Regions from separate parts of the Thalassotalea fusca genome, predicted to be linked through region 1. Evidence: predicted binding sites of a transcription regulator. Region 1 holds the regulator's gene; each other region holds the start of a gene.

What was found. The regulator FNR, encoded in region 1, switches genes on or off when oxygen is low (the NO sensors DNR and NnrR bind a similar motif). The targets are predictions, from matches to a motif close to TTGATCTAGATCAA.
Region 2: ACSLUK_RS00970 (universal stress protein) is a predicted target of FNR. The motif match lies at 1,630-1,643, and genes of this name have one in related genera.
Region 3: hemN (oxygen-independent coproporphyrinogen III oxidase) is a predicted target of FNR. The motif match lies at 2,430-2,443, and genes of this name have one in related genera.
Region 4: ACSLUK_RS08725 (DUF4856 domain-containing protein) is a predicted target of FNR. The motif match lies at 2,225-2,238, and genes of this name have one in related genera.

What each region holds. Positions count from the first base shown of each region.
Region 1 covers NZ_JBQRUN010000018.1:52,043-56,253, forward strand. Annotated here, with positions in the region: gene ttcA (tRNA 2-thiocytidine(32) synthetase TtcA) at 1-573, opposite strand, end outside; gene uspE (universal stress protein UspE) at 694-1,626, opposite strand; gene ACSLUK_RS17060 (fumarate/nitrate reduction transcriptional regulator Fnr) at 1,810-2,529, opposite strand; gene ACSLUK_RS17065 (sulfite exporter TauE/SafE family protein) at 2,565-3,239, opposite strand; gene ccoS (cbb3-type cytochrome oxidase assembly protein CcoS) at 3,236-3,436, opposite strand; gene ACSLUK_RS17075 (heavy metal translocating P-type ATPase) at 3,433-4,211, opposite strand, start outside.
Region 2 covers NZ_JBQRUN010000001.1:221,279-225,489, reverse strand. Annotated here, with positions in the region: gene ACSLUK_RS00975 (S8 family serine peptidase) at 1-597, shown strand, start outside; gene ACSLUK_RS00970 (universal stress protein) at 697-1,560, opposite strand; gene ACSLUK_RS00965 (hypothetical protein) at 1,683-2,903, opposite strand; gene ACSLUK_RS00960 (carbohydrate binding family 9 domain-containing protein) at 3,142-4,211, opposite strand, start outside.
Region 3 covers NZ_JBQRUN010000003.1:157,793-162,003, reverse strand. Annotated here, with positions in the region: tRNA gene ACSLUK_RS05080 (tRNA-His) at 138-213, opposite strand; gene ACSLUK_RS05075 (DUF1285 domain-containing protein) at 350-895, shown strand; gene hemN (oxygen-independent coproporphyrinogen III oxidase) at 1,003-2,373, opposite strand; gene ACSLUK_RS05065 (VOC family protein) at 2,686-3,216, opposite strand; gene ACSLUK_RS05060 (M61 family metallopeptidase) at 3,404-4,211, opposite strand, start outside.
Region 4 covers NZ_JBQRUN010000005.1:233,433-237,643, reverse strand. Annotated here, with positions in the region: gene fusA (elongation factor G) at 1-619, shown strand, start outside; gene tuf (elongation factor Tu) at 679-1,863, shown strand; gene ACSLUK_RS08725 (DUF4856 domain-containing protein) at 2,363-4,096, shown strand; gene ACSLUK_RS08720 (imelysin family protein) at 4,184-4,211, shown strand, end outside.

The DNA.
Region 1 (4,211 bases):
AACAATGTGTTCACCATTGTCAGACATGAGCTTCGCAGGCATGGCTTTCATTTTTCCGCCATAGAACATGTTTAACATGAGAGTTTCAATCATGTCGTCACGATGGTGGCCTAACGCTATTTTGGTTGCACCTAGCTCATTTGCGGCTTTGTATAAAATCGCACGACGAAGACGAGAGCATAAACTACAGGTTGTTTTTCCCTCAGGTACTTTCTCTTTTACAATAGCATAGGTGTCTTCTTCGACAATTTTATAGTCGACGCCAAGTTTGTTTAAGTATTCTGGTAGCACATGTTCAGGAAATCCAGGTTGCTTCTGGTCCAGGTTGACGGCTACTAAATCAAAATTTATGGGCGCTAATTCTTTTAAAATCATCAATATCGACAGTAATGCATAGCTGTCTTTACCACCCGATAGACATACCATGATTTTGTCACCATCTTCTATCATGTTGTACTGCGCTATCGCTTTGCCAACGTGACGACGGAGCCTTTTCTCTAATTTAGCCAACTGGACTTTTTCGGTCGGCGTTAATGGTAACTGTTCGGATGTAAGAGTTGATTGAGCGCTCATAGTAATACCTGAATTTATTTCGGCGCGTATTATACGTAACTCTCGTACTAAATGGTATTAAAAGTAAAAAGCTACTAAGGCAAACTGAAAGTGCTTAGTAGCTTGGATGGAAATAACTCGTTATTTTTTCGCCGCTGGTGAAATGTAATTATCAGGTTTTAATGCGAGCAAATCACAGTTAAGCCGATCGATGACGTGTTCTGCTGTATTGCCGATAAGTGCTGCAGATAGTCCAGTTCGACCAACAGTGCCGAGAATGACCAGTTCAGCGTCAAGCTTCTTGGCGACGTTTTCTATGACATCTTCAGGAAGGCCTTCTTCTACATGCGTATTGGCAACATCAAAATCAAATTGCTCAGCAAGTTCTTTCATCGCGGAAATATGGTGGTTTTTCATCGAATCGTTGTATTCATTCGCGTTAAATTCTGGAATTTCTATGGCAATATTGACAGGCGTGCCGGGATAAGAATTGACTAGATGACCATTTGCTTCGATTAGTTTTGCTAAGTTTTGTGTTTCTTCAACTATCTTATTATTTAACTGCTGATGTTCTTCTTCATCACTACCAACATTAACCGCAGCTACGATATTGCCATTCTTTGGCCATTGGTGATCTTTAACCAGTAGTACTGGGCAAGGACATTTACGCAATAAATGCCAATCGGTAGGCGTGAATATGACCGATTTCAACTTATCATGTTGGTGAGTACCTTTGATCAAAATATCGAAGCCATTATAAATGACTTGTTCAAGAATGGGTTCAAAAGGGCGATTATGCCAAACGACCGTGCTTTCTATATTGAGGCCGTCATGTGCAATCTCTTCTATTAACGACGATAACCAAAGTTGGCGATCATTAATAACAGACTTCATCATTGCATCACGTTCATCTGCCGATAACATCGTCGTCATTTCATAGGAAAAATCATAGATACACAGATATGCCGTAATTTTCGCATTAGTACATTTTGCGAGTTCTACTGCTCTTTTCAGTGCCTTTTGATCTTCAGTTGTCGGATCAATAACGACAAGAATATTCTGATATTTCTCCATGACCGTCTCCTAATGACAGCTAAATATGTATTATGGCAATTTGACTAAGCATTTAGTCAACTTGGTATAATTATAGTCATCATGCAAGAATTAATGTCAAGATCATTTGCGCTAGATCAACGATTAGCCAATAAGAAACAAGGTTTTAATAATGAAAGGTTATAGTGAGTGAGAATGTACCGCTTACATAGCGGCACACTCAGCAAGTTTTTCGTGATCGGTAATCGTAATGAGCTTGCCATCAACATTGATCAAGCCATTTTTATGAAAGCGGTTAAGTAATCGGCTGATGGTTTCAACCGTTAGACCAATATAATTACCTATATCTGAACGTGTCATAGATAAGCGAAACTCTGAGGCTGAAAACCCTCGCTCATGATAACGACGGCTAAGCGTAGCTAGAAATGTTGCTAGGCGTTGCTCTGCATTCTTTCTATTGAGCAAAGTGAGCATTTCCTGATCAGAGCGGATTTCATTGCTCATTAAGCGCATTATCTGTTTCTTAAGTTGCGGCATGGCATTTGATAATGAGTCTAATGTATCAAATGGAATTTCACACACCATAGATGTTTCAAGTGCTTTAGCAAAGCTCGGGTGTTTCGCGTTTGCAATAGCATCGAAACCTAGTAAATCACCAGCCAGATGAAATCCTGTAATCTGCTCTTCACCGTGCTCATCGACAGTATAAGTTTTAAAGGTGCCGGAACGAATAGCGTACAATGACCGCATTTGTTCACCATCTTGAAATATTTGTTCACCTTTATGAATCGGTTTTTTCCGATCAATTATTTGGTCAAGGCGGTTTAACTCGTCTTCATTAAGCGAGTAGGGGATACAAAGTTCACTAATACTACAACTTTGGCAATTAATATGTGATTGACCAGAACATGGATGCTTTTGCATAAGATCCCTTATTTGGCTTTAAAACCATGGGTTTTTTAATGAAATATACCCAAGGCAGTATTTAGCGTCATTATTCCATAAATGATGAGTATTGTCGCCATACATTGTCGAAAAATTTTGCTAGATAACAAGGACTTCAAATTAATGATGCCAAATGAAACAGTTAAAAGTGCAGGTATTGTTCCTAAGCCGAAAAAGCACATGATCAATGCACCATTAAATGCACTGCCACTGGCAATTGACCAGGTTAAGGTAGAATAGACCAAGCCGCAGGGTAACCAGCCCCATAAAGCGCCTAGGCCAAGTGATTTCTTAAACGAATCAACGGGGATTAGCTTTTGACTCATAGGCGACAAGTAACGCCACCAACGTTTACCTAAAGCTTCAACTTTAGTTAGGCCCATGTACCACTGGCCAATGTAAAACCCTAGCAATACTAAGAATATACCAGCAATAACTTGTAGCGTGATTATTGGCAAGCCGAGCTGTTTAACCGACAGTGAACCGGTTAATCCAGCAATCGCGCCAATAAAACTATAAGACGAGATTCTGCCCAAGTGATAGCCGAAGCTTAGTGTGAACGACTGTGCGCTATCGGGTGTTTTTTTAACTGAGCTGGTTAACATAGTTGAAATGCCACCACACATGCCAATGCAGTGACCTGAACCTACTAAACCAATAATAAATGCCGACAGCCAATCAATGCTCATTTTTTATCGACTTCTTCCTTGTTATTTTCAACACTGTTAATAGGCTTTTTATTGCTTTCGTCGTCTTCGAATAGAATACTAAGACCTTGCTTTTCAAGGTCATCAAATTGGTCAGATTTCACTGCCCAAAAAAACAAATAGATGCCGATAGCCGTGAGCAATACCGCGATTGGGATTAATATATAAATTATGCTCATTTCTTTAGTAACCTTAATGAGTTGGTAACAACTAAGATTGAACTTAATGACATGCCTATTACTGCCATGTACGGTGTAATATAACCGCTAACAGCAAGTGGCAATACAATGGCATTATAGCCAAATGCCCATAAGTAGTTTTGTACAATTATTTTTTTTGTACGTGTTGCTACGTTTCGTAAGGTATTAATAGCACTCAATTTATTGTTGAGCAAAATAACATCAGCACCACTTTTAGCGACGTCAGTACCACTGCCCATAGCAATCGAAACATGGGCGGCACCAAATACAGGTGTGTCGTTAACACCATCGCCTATCATCGCTACGGTATAATTATCTTGCTCTTTCTTGATAAGCGTCATTTTGTCTTGCGCTGTTTTGTCACTATAAATTGCGTCCATATTCAAGACTGATTGCACTTTTTCACAACCCTTAAAATGATCACCTGATACCATAAGTGTGCGAATATTTTCACGAGATAGCGCACCGATTAATGCAGGTGCGTCTTCGCGTACTTCGTCTGTTAAATACAACGCAGCGCAAACCCTATTGTTAATTACCAAAATACAGTTAGCATCCTGAAACGACTGCATATCATTTTCGGTCAACAACCAAGTTGGTTTACCAATCGCTACATTGTCACCACTGACGGTACCTGTAACCCCTTTTCCAGCTTCAACTTGAACATTGCTGGCCTTATATGCAAAATCACGGTGTTTCGCAAATGCTTTAGCTATGGGGTGTTCTGAATGACTCTCCAATGCAGCTGCATACG
Region 2 (4,211 bases), on a different contig from region 1:
GTTAGCGACACTAACAATGGTAATTGTGCTTCGCCATGGTCAAGTAGCGCAAGTTACGCAATTGGTGACAAGGTGACATATAACGGCTATGAATATGAATCTATCTGGTGGTCAACGGGCGCTCAGCCGGATATTTATAGCAATGTCTGGGAACGACTTGATCAATGTGATGGTTCCGGAGAAAACGATGCCCCGGTAGCAAGCTTTAGCTTCACGGCTAACAATCTTAGCGTCGCGTTTTCGAATACATCGACTGATGATAAAGCGGTGACAAGCTCAGCATGGAATTTTGGTGATGGCACTACCTCATCACAACAATCACCTAGTCATACATACAATAGTGCTGGCACCTACACAGTGAGTCTCACGGTTTATGATGTAGAAGGGCTTAGCCATACTTCCTATCAATATGTCACAGTGACAACTGGTGACAATACTGGATGCGGCGGACTAGATGCATGGTCTGCATCTAAGTCTTATTCATTAGGTGATAAAGTGTCACACAATGGGAATAAATATGATGCAATTTGGTGGTCTACGGGAGCAGACCCTGAAGTATTCAGCAACGTTTGGAGAAAAACAGGTAGCTGCCAATAATTAACGGCGTACTATTTAAAAAGAGCCTCAATTGAGGCTCTTTATCTATTTCAACTCAGCAAAATCACACATGCGTGGCTAACTAATAATAATAAACGGTTATGGCTTTAATGCTAAGACATCAGTTTTAAGTAACATCATGATTTTTTCAGCGGTGTTACCGATAAACTTGCCGCTTAAACCTGTGCGGCCAACCGTGCCAATGACAACTAAACCAGCGTTGGCTTCTGCTGCCATACTAGGGATCACCTTAGCTGGATCTCCCGCATGAATGGAAAAATTTTTCTTAGGTATGTCGAACTCTTGACTCAAGGATTCAATCGCTGCCTTGGTGTCGCGAATTGCATTTTCTTCCACCTCATCAGCATATTGTAACCCTAAGTCTCGAAGCAGTGGAGAAACTGGCGGCGCGTAACATACGTGTAAATCAACAGAGTAACTTTGTGCCAACTGCTTGGCATGTGTCAAAATTTTCTTATTCAAGGCTTGTTTATCTTCAAGCTTAGTGCCCAAATCAATCGCAGCAAACACATTAGGCGATTTACGCCACTTGGTTTCAGCGACGATCAACACAGGTGCGGTACATTCACGTATCAACAACCAGTCTGTTGGTGTATAAAAAGTACTTTCAGTGCGATGCCCAGTTTTAAGTACCATCGAAGGTTTGTGCTCTTGTGTGTAATCGATAATCCATTGATGTATTTTTTTCAGCCAAACCACTTCATAGGTGTACTCAACTTGTCCAGAAATTGTATGCGCCAACTCCTGTTCAAGCTGTGTTGATAATCGGTCAATGATGGTATTGCGAATTTCGTCGTGATCGTTAGATACGTCCCTAAGATCTTCATAAACAAACTGGACAACATGTATCTGTGCCTGGTACGTATCTGCCAATATCAACGCCTGCTTCAATGCGACCGAAGATTCACCGACCTTATCTGCCACTACTAACAATTTGTTCATTTCATCAACCTTTGTCTTTTCCAATTTGCCATTTAATCCATATTTTACCGCTAATCTGGTCCACACATATTGACGCAAATCATGAATTCGTCATGATAAATGCTCAGCAATGCAAAAACTTATTACACTGAATGTTCAAAGTAAATGCGATAAGTCGATGACCAAATTGGGTGGTTTACCTCTAGTGCGTAGCAAATAAAATCGTCTTTATTTAGATTTGAAAATCTGAATAAATAGTCTGTCATTTTACCTACTTCAACATCTGCAATAACTTCTGCTAACGGCGAGCCAGCGTTAACAATTTTTAGTTCAGGAAACTCAGGCAAGCGCTCTGTCCACATGTCATCGGCACGCAAACTCCCTTCTTCCACTTTTTGATTACCCGAATAACAACCAACATTTACGCTGCTTCTCATATCAATTTTCTTTTCCAGAAACACAAACATGATGAGCTTTTTCGTTGGGTTCTTAATGGAAATACTGGTCGAGCTACAGCGACTTTCATGTACCAATGGGTTAGCCAATTCGTCAGGGTTACTGAACAAAAAGGTTGCGTCAAAGTTCAGTTTGTTTTCAATATCATTAAAAACAATCCCTGAATTACTTGCTGAGTAACTCGAATAAGCTTCAAGTAACCCCTTCGTTGAATATTCATCCACAACACCTATCTGAAAGCGGCTGGTGTCGATTAACGAGTCTTCGGTTATTTTTTCCGGCACTGAAAAATTTTCAGGATGCGGATGCGTATAAAACTGTACAAAAGGAGGTGATGCTTTTGAGCGCATAATATTTTGCTTAGAAATCATCGCAACTTCTTGCAAATATTGCGGGTCGTGGCTGCTTTCTTTCAAAATGTAGCAACTAAACAAGGTATCAATCGATGAGCCGATAAGTTGTTTGGACGCCAAATAGTGCTGTTCACGCTTTTCATCCGCTGACAACATGTTTTTGTCGAGATGTGAGCTGGTAACATTACTACCGAGTAACCGTTTCAGTTCGGCATGACTACGGGCATATTTACGAATCTGAGAATCAAAAACGGCGACCGCCTTTTTTGCCTCTAAAATTTGTGGCTTGTGCAGTCCTTGCTTTTCTACTTGTACTAAGAAATCTTGTAGGCCAGCAATCCCCGGCAAATAACATAGTACTTGCTTACCATCCTTACTGCGATTGATACCGTTTAGGATACGTTGACAATTAGAGCGGTTAAAGTCTAGCCATTTTGACATGCCAGTAATTGATTGTGCCGACTGTGGAAATTCTCTCACAATATGACGCAATACGCTCTTCAAATTCTCACCTGTACGGTTAAGTGCGATTAAGTCTTCTTTTTCTAACAACATAATTTATTTTAATTTTTGAGTGGCAGGTCATCTGCAACAATGAAGACATCATAGCGCTTAGTTTCGATACAGTAAAATGATTAAAGTGAAGATATTCACTTTAGCGCGTGTAGAACGATGAGGTATAAAATTTATTCAAGCTGAGCGTACTTTGAAAGCAGCTCTCGATTTATCGTTTAGTAGTACTAAGTATAATCGAGGAACTGTAATCAAAGTACGCTCAAATCACAGATTGGTATTATAGCTGCCATGCATAGCTGAATTTAGTGAAAATAGTACGTTGATTACGCTCTAATGAATCTAGGTTATCGTCCTGAAAACCACCGTCTGAGTATCCAATAAAAAACAGGGTTTGCGGGTTAATTTTGTAGGAATAAATTAACTGTGTTGAAAAATAGCGACTCGTTTCGTCAGGGCGATCGGCAATATCATCATAGCTGTACAAATCAGCATTACGATCAATATCAGTATATTGCACCACTAACTTTAAAATACTGCGCATATCAAACTGATAACCTAAACGAAAGTCTACTTGATTTGCCGTAAACAACGTTCCGTCATCTACATCCAATGTATTAAAGTTATAGTTGAGTTCCATGCTAACATGCTCATTCACGTCCCAATCAACAAAGCCTTCCCAATAGATTTTGTCACCGAGTTGCGTATTAGCGAAATCGATCTGTTTACCAAAATTAATAAAACTACCTACTTCGACACCAGAAACTGGAACGAATTTGGCAAACATCATAAATTGCGTTTCATCAAAATATTGATCATCAAATAAACGTTCACGATGGACGATACCAAAATTAGTGAAGAATTGCTTTTGTCCTTGCAAATTACCGTGGATTTCAATTTCTTGCTCTAGCTTATTGCCATCTTGATCATGCGTTTGATCCCAATCGCCAAAAACACCCCAGCGCGTGAAAGTATCATCACTTTCGCCATACCATGTATGTCGCCCGCCGAATACCACCTTCTCATAATTAACACGAGACTGAAAACCTAAATCTGCGCGAAAATCTTTTCCAACATTGGTGTAGCCAGCACGTAAGTTATAGTCTCTGGTACTATGTGAGTAATTAACAGAGTAGGCATGATCATCTTGCTCATGTGCCACTTCAAAATCTTCAACAACGCTATCAGGGTTTTTAGTGTCAGATTGCGCAACTTGGTAGCTCAAACTACTCGATTGATTAAACCAATAAGAGCCATCTACAGAAACAAGTGAGTTACGATACTCTTCCCCCTGACGGTGTGTAACTAACACCCCTACATTGTTTCGCTCACCCACATCCATTTTATAAC
Region 3 (4,211 bases), on a different contig from region 1:
GAATCTTGGGAAGAGTGGGGTGGCATACGGGACTTGAACCCACGCCAAAATGGTACTGCGGAATCACCAGTGATTTCGTTTCGTGAAATTCTAATGAAATGGTTAAGTAAATAAAAAATTGTGAATCTTGGGAAGAGTGGGGTGGCATATGGGACTTGAACCCACGACAACTGGAATCACAATCCAGGGCTCTACCAACTGAGCTAATGCCACCACAGAAACATTAAACAAGAGCGTTTAATGAAGTGCGCGAATTCTATAGTAATCAACCGCTATTTGACAAGGATAATTTTGACTTTTTTCGATATCAGGTAAAATTAGTATAATACAGTGCCAATATGGATGCGCAATGACCTTAGAAAAACTGACTAAACAACTGAATGATTTTGCCGATATTCAACAGCAGGCAATGCCACCTGTAGAAAAATGGAATCCACCTTTTTGTGGTGATATGGACTTAACTATTAAAGCGGATGGTCAATGGTACTACATGGGCACACCGTTTAAGCGCCATCGATTAGTCAAGTTATTAGCATCGGTATTAAAGAAAGAAGACGACAATTACTATCTTGTTACGCCTGTGGAAAAAATTGGTATAACGGTTGAAGACGCGCCGCTTATCCTTACTGAATGGCAATGGCTTGATGACAAGTGTTCAACGATGCAGGTAAAAACTAACCTTGACGACATATTCGCGCTGGACGCAGCACATCCATTAACTATTTCAGCTGATGGCAGTTTATATGTCATTGTGCGTAGAAACATCACGGCTAAAGTGCACCGCAATGTGTACTATCAATGGGTGGAGCTGGCGGAAGAGAGGGCGACTGAGCAGGGTAATATTCTGGCCTTTGAAAGTGCTGGGCAGATGTTTAACTTAGGGGCTTTGGAGTAGTCTTTATAGCTAAGTTCTGCGTGGGCAAAAAATACAGCAAGTGGCACAACTACGCGTGTGACTCAAACACTCATAATTATGCTAACTTGCTGCGGGCTAGGAAATGGCTAAATTACACGTGAAAAACGTTGTTGGTTGATATGTTGTTTCATGTAAATGTCAAAGCTCATACAGATATTGCGTATAAGTAATCGAGCTTTGGGCGACACATAAATATCATCTTCATCACTTTCAACTAAGCCGTCAGCAATAAAGGTGTCGAGCATTGGCAAATCGTCAACAAAATAGCGGTCAAAATCGATGTTGAATTGGTTATTGATTTGATGCTTGCTGATATAGTAGTTGCACATCAACGAACGAATAACTGCACCACGAATCACATCATCTTGTGAGAGCGTTAACCCTTTGTCTATCGCATGTGTATCGGAGTCGATAGCCTGATAATACGCTTTTAAGTCTTTCTGGTTTTGGCTGTAACTGTTACCAATGGCACTGATAGAAGAAACGCCCAAACCGAGTAAGTCGGCATTACCTTGAGTGGTGTAGCCCTGAAAGTTACGATGTAATGTGCCATCGGCTTGCGCTTTGGCTAACTCATCACTCGGCTTGGCAAAATGATCCATCCCAATGAGTTCGTAACCATATTCACACATCTTTTCAATGGCTTGCTTCATTAATGCAAATTTTTCAGGGGCGCTCGGCAGCCATTCATCTCTAAGTTTACGTTGGGCGGCAAAGCGATTGGGCAAATGGGCATAACTGAACAACGATATTCTATCGACATCCATTTCTTTGGCTTTAGCAAGCGTGCGGGCAAAGGTGTCAGTAGTTTGATGTGGCAAACCGTAGATTAAATCTATGTTGACTGAGCGAAAGCCAACTTGCTTAGCGTGCGCAATAAAGTCAGCAATAAATTCTGTTGATTGCACACGATTAATGGCTTGCTGTACTTTTTCATCAATATCTTGCACGCCAATACTTAGTCGATTAAACCCAAGTGACCATAGATGATCCGCTAGCGATAACTCAATTTCTCTTGGATCAATTTCAATGCTTTGCTCTAATTCAGGTGCAAGGTTAAATGACTCAGTAATGCTGTTAATTAGTCTCGTAAGTTGTTCATTGGTTAAAAAGCTTGGCGTGCCACCGCCCAAATGAATCTGAGTTACCTGATGGTCACTAAACAATGGTGCGCGGGCAGTGATTTCTTTGATTAAATAATCCAGATAAATATCGGTTTTGTCGCGATGACGCGTAACGACTTTATTGCAACCACAGTAATAGCAAAGGCTGTGACAAAATGGAATGTGAATATATAGCGATAATGCTTTATTGTTTGATTGTTTGACGGCACGAACGAACTCGTCCTGAGTAAAGGCGCTATTAAACTCCAGCGCGGTTGGATAAGACGTATATCGTGGTCCGCTGGTATTATATTTGCTCAGTAATGTAGGATCGAAAAAGGGCGTTGTTGCCATGTGCTGCCTCGCTAACTATTTGCGCGTTAGCGTAACGGAATTGCAGTTTGGCTTTATTGATCGAGCGCAATAAATGGTGAATTTTTTAGCGCTCACACTTCGACTGCTTCGCGCTCAGCATGAACGTGTAGCTTTGTCCGAATGTCCTGAGCCTGACGAAGGGGCTGAGTGTGAGGCACGAACAAATCGAATGGCTTTAAGACATGACAAACGTACTAGGTAAATTACACAAAAAAGGTAGCTCAAAATTGGCTACCTTTTAATTTCGCCACGCATCATTAATCACGGGCGAATTATAAGTTCACGAATGAACTAGTCTTGTTCGTGTAACCAAGCCGCATGCTTAGGCGCGCGTTTAGTTACCGCCCATTCATTGATCATGTCGTGAGCCACTTCATTCAATTGCTTGTATTGCTCAGGCGTACCAGTGTTGGCAGCAAGTTCTAAGCGGTGACCATTTGGATCGAAGAAATAGATAGACTTAAATACACCGTGATTCACAGGGCCAAGTACGTCAACACCTTTACTCACTAAAGATTCTTTCGCTTCAATAAGTGCGTCTAAATCTTTCACCTGTAGTGCCATGTGTTGTACCCACGCTGGCGTGTTTTCGTCACGGCCCATAGTTGGTGAGTTAGGCAACTCAAAGAACGCAAGCACATTACCCATGCCAGCGTCTAAAAAGATATGCATGTAAGGGTCTGGTGCTTTCGTTGAAGGCACTTCGTTTTCAGCGATTGCCAAAACAAGATCCATATTTAACTTGTCTTTATACCATTCAACCGTTTCTTTTGCGTCAAGACAACGGTAGGCAACGTGATGTATTTTTTCAATATTGATCATAATAATGTGCTTCTCAAAAATAATTAGCTCAAATTCTTACATAAAGTAAGTCATCGCTCTAATTTTCATTATAAAAAGGTTCTGACAAAAGCGTCAGCAAATCACTACGCTTTTGCTTTACAGTGCAAATTGAAACCAGTACAAGAGAGCATATTGATAACGAATTCACTGCAATGCCGTTATTTTTCTAGCCTATAATCTGCTGCCAATTCTCAGCTAATGCAATATCTTTACACACCAGAGCGACACCTGCTGTAGGTGAATCTGTAAAGTAAACTTCACTCTGAATAAGTTGATCGTCTCTAAAGAAGTGGCACGAAACCTTTTTGTTGGCAGGCAAGTGCTCAGCCAGAGATTGAATCGACTTCTCGGTGATCTTGAGATTGTCTATAGCGACCAGTATGTCATTCACAGCGATGCCAGCCTGAGCCGCAGGTGAATCCTCAAAGACTTGCGTTATTTTCAAACCGTTAGGTTGGTCTTTAAACTGCAATCCCAAGTAAGGTCGGTATTCGCTAACGTCATTTGTTTCTGGCGCGTTGAGTAATTTGAATTTTTGTTGTTTGAATTCAATACCAAAGTCTTCTAGCAAAGACGCTAAATCAACACGTTCAGGAAGCGTAAGCAGCGATGTAATTTCTTTTGTTAAGTCAGCATTACACAGAACATTCGTGATATTGATAAAATCTTCTGTGCTTGTACCTATGTTAGGGCGACCAAAATGGATCCACAATTCACGCATTAGCGTGTCTAAGCTGTATTGCTGATTAGAGCGCTGACGAATAGTTAAATCGAGCCACAACGCAATTAGTGAGCCTTTGGTGTAGTAGCTCACAATATTATTCGCTGCATCAGGCCCTTGTTGATAAAACTTAGTCCAAGCATAAAAGCTTGATTCAGTAACGCTTTGTTTGAGCTCGCCTTTGCCTCGGTAAACACGAGTAGCTGTTTTTGACAGTATTTTTAAATAGTCGTCGAACGAAATGATACCTGCG
Region 4 (4,211 bases), on a different contig from region 1:
AACGGTTGAAGTTGAAGGCAAGTTCGTTCGTCAATCGGGTGGCCGAGGCCAATTTGGTCATGTTTGGTTGAAGATGGAACCGTTACCAGAGGGTGAGGGTTTTGAGTTTGTGAACGAAATTGTGGGTGGCGTCGTACCCAAAGAATATATTCCTGCCGTTGAAAAAGGCTGTAGAGAGCAAATGGATGGTGGTGTATTAGCCGGTTATCCAATGCTTGACGTTAAAGTAACGTTATATGATGGCTCTTATCATGACGTAGACTCAAATGAGATGGCATTTAAAGTGGCTGCTTCAATGGGCTTTAAAAAAGGCGCAATGGAAGCATCACCAGTGCTACTCGAGCCGATGATGAAAGTTGAAGTTACAACCCCTGAAGAAAATATGGGTGATGTAGTGGGAGACTTAAATCGCCGTCGCGGTATGATCGATGGTATGGATGAAGGTCCAGCAGGAATGAAGTTAGTGAACGCAACTGTTCCACTGGCTGAAATGTTCGGTTATGCTACGGATTTACGTAGTGCAACCCAAGGTCGTGCTTCTTATTCGATGGAGTTCAAGCAATATAGCGAAACTCCAAAGGCAGTTGCCGGCGCAATATTAGAATCTCGTAAGGCTTAATGAAAGCCTGGCTCAGTCTTAGGCTGGGCTTTTAAATTAAACTTTAAGGTACATGTAAAATGGCTAAAGAAAAATTTGAACGTTCGAAACCGCACGTTAACGTTGGTACTATCGGACACGTTGACCACGGTAAAACAACTTTAACAGCTGCTATCTCTGCAGTGTTAACAAAAACTCACGGTGGTGAAGTTCGCGATTTCGCACAAATCGATAACGCACCAGAAGAGCGTGAGCGTGGTATTACAATCAATACTTCTCACATCGAGTATGACACAGCAACTCGTCACTACGCACACGTAGACTGTCCAGGTCACGCCGATTATGTTAAAAACATGATCACTGGTGCTGCTCAAATGGACGGCGCTATCTTAGTAGTAGCTGCGACTGACGGTCCTATGCCGCAAACTCGTGAGCACATCCTTCTTTCTCGTCAGGTTGGTGTACCATTCATCATCGTATTCATGAACAAATGTGACATGGTAGACGACGAAGAGTTATTAGAATTGGTAGAGATGGAAGTTCGTGAACTTCTTTCAGAATACGATTTCCCAGGTGATGACTTACCAGTAGTTCAAGGTTCAGCACTAGGTGCATTGAACGGCGAAGCACAATGGGAAGAGAAAGTATTAGAGCTAGCTGAGCACTTAGATACTTACATTCCAGAGCCAGAGCGTGCAATCGATGGTGACTTCATCTTACCAATCGAAGATGTATTCTCAATCCAAGGTCGTGGTACGGTTGTAACAGGTCGTGTTGAGCGTGGTATCGTTCGCGTAGGTGACGACGTAGAAATCGTAGGTATCAAAGACACAACTACTACAACTTGTACAGGTGTAGAGATGTTCCGTAAGCTTCTTGACGAAGGTCGTGCGGGTGAGAACTGTGGTGTTCTTCTTCGTGGTACTAAGCGTGATGAAGTACAACGTGGTCAAGTACTTGCTAAGCCAGGTTCAATCAACCCACACACTAAGTTTGAGTCAGAAGTTTACGTATTGACTAAAGATGAAGGTGGTCGTCACACGCCATTCTTCAAAGGCTACCGTCCACAGTTTTACTTCCGTACAACTGACATCACTGGTGCTGTAGAGCTTCCAGAAGGTGTAGAAATGGTAATGCCAGGCGACAACTTGAAGTTTGTTGTTGAGCTAATCAACCCAATTGCGATGGACGAAGGTTTACGCTTCGCAATCCGTGAAGGTGGTCGTACAGTAGGTGCAGGTGTTGTTTCTAAGATCATCGACTAATCTCGATATTTAGATTACATCTAAACCAGAAAAAGGTCGCGCAAGCGGCCTTTTTTGTCTCTACGAGAAGAGGTTGATAGGGTGCCCTTATGGTAAATGAGAGGTACTAGTGTTGTTTGCTATACCCAAAAGAAGTCATCGACTAATCTCGATATTTAGAGCCATCTAAACCAGAAAAAGGTCGCGCAAGCGGCCTTTTTTGTGCGTGAATGAAAATCGTTGTTATCATTCGCCCTGAGTAGGAGGGACGACGTATCGAAGGACAATAAATTAAGCCAATCCCGAGGCCGTTGACTTGTCCGGAACATTTCACGCAACTACCTAACCCATTCAAATATTTCAGCTGATAATTAAGGCTGCTTTGATCTTAGTCAAAAAGTGTATAACAAACGCAAACAAAATCTGGATGATATTCATTCTCATTTGCATTACATTAAATTTATGTATAGAATAGCGCCAATTTAAAAATACTAACAAATTTTTACACATCGGTGACGAAATGAAATTTAAACAAAGTCTAATCAATGCTTCTATTGTTGCTGCAGTTTTATCTTTAACTGCATGTGGTGGTTCTTCAAGTGATGACACTCCAACGCCACAACCTCCTGCAAACTCAGCACCTACAGATATCGCACTATCTAACACTACTGTTGATGAAAATGCGGTTGCTGCGGTAATTGGTACATTATCAGCAACTGATAGCAATGCTGGCGATACGCATACTTATACTGTAAGCGATGATCGTTTTGCTGTTAGTGGCGTAGAACTTTCTTTAGCAGAAGGTGTATCATTAGATTTTGAATCAGTTGAATCTGTTGAGCTTGAAGTAACGGTTACAGATAGCGCATCTGCGTCTTTCAAGAAGACACTAACAATCGATGTGAATGACTTACTTGATACCTATAAGTTTGCTAGTAAGTTTACTGATGACGCTTCATCGGTTTCGTACGGCGGTCAAACAGCACGTCATGCACTTATCGCAGAACTAAATCACTACATTGGTAACCAGCTGCAAGCAGATTTAGACAGCGGTGAATTAACTACACGCCAAGCCGTTATCGATCGTTTAAACAAGTATTTTCGCACTACTGAAGAGCAATACGATAACTTCCCTATTACCTTTATTGATGCAAAGCAGGGCTTTATTGCTGAAATCTCAGGTAGCCACAAAAACTTGGTCGGTAAGATCGCTGGTAATGACGCAGGTGGCCAAGAGAAAGATTGGTTGACTGAATTTGCTGGTTGGGGCGCAAAAGGATCAGTGACGCCAGAAGGATTGATCGATGTGTTTTTTGGGCAATTGGCTGATAATGCTGAACAGCATTTGAATGGTGTTGTCCGCACTGCGGCAACAGGTGAAGACATTACTAAAGTGTACATCAATTCAGACGGAACTGATCTTAAGCAACTCATTCAAAAATTCTTGCTTATGGCTATTACTTATTCTCAAGCAACAGGTGACTACCTTGGTGAAGAGACTGAAGGTAAAGGTTTGACTACTGACAATACTGGTCAGGATGGCACTAACCCATACTCTAAGTTAGAGCACCAGTTCGATGAAGGTTTTGGCTATTTTGGTGCTGCACGCGATTATTTAGCTTACAACGACAATGAAATCTCGGGTAAGGTCAGTGACGATGAAAGTAACGGTCGTTTAGCATGGAATAGTAAGCATGACAGCGATGGTGACGGTGAGTTTGATCTTAAATCTGAAGTGATTCTTGGTAATGCAGCGAATGCTGCTAAGCGTGACCGCGGTACTGCTGGCAACACAAACCCTACTGATTACACAAAGACAATTATGGAAGCATTCCTAGCGGGTCGTCAAATCATTAATGACAATGCGGGTAATGCGTTAACTGAAGATCAAATGAACGCGCTAATTGCACAACGTGATATTGCCGTTGATGGTTGGGAGCGAGCTATCGCAGCCACTGTTGTTCACTACATCAACGATACGCACGCAGATCTAGAAAAATTAGGCACAGAAGATTTCGAATATACTGACTTAGCCAAACATTGGTCTGAAATGAAAGGTTTCGCATTAGGTTTACAGTTTAACCCTTACTCTAAAATTTCTGATGCTCAATTCGAAGAGATTCAAACATTGTTTGGTAACAAACCAGTGTTAGTTGAAGCAGAAGTTGATGCATATCAAGCTGACTTGCTTAAAGCGCGTGATATCATTCAAAGTGCATTATCATTCGATGCGGAAAATGTTGAAAACTGGTAATATTCCAGTAGATTATACGTGTAAAACACTCGTTAAAGCTTGGACTCGTTAGAGTCCAAGCTTTCTTTGTATTTAAAGGTTGTCAACGTGTTACATTCTAAAACAAAAATTTCTA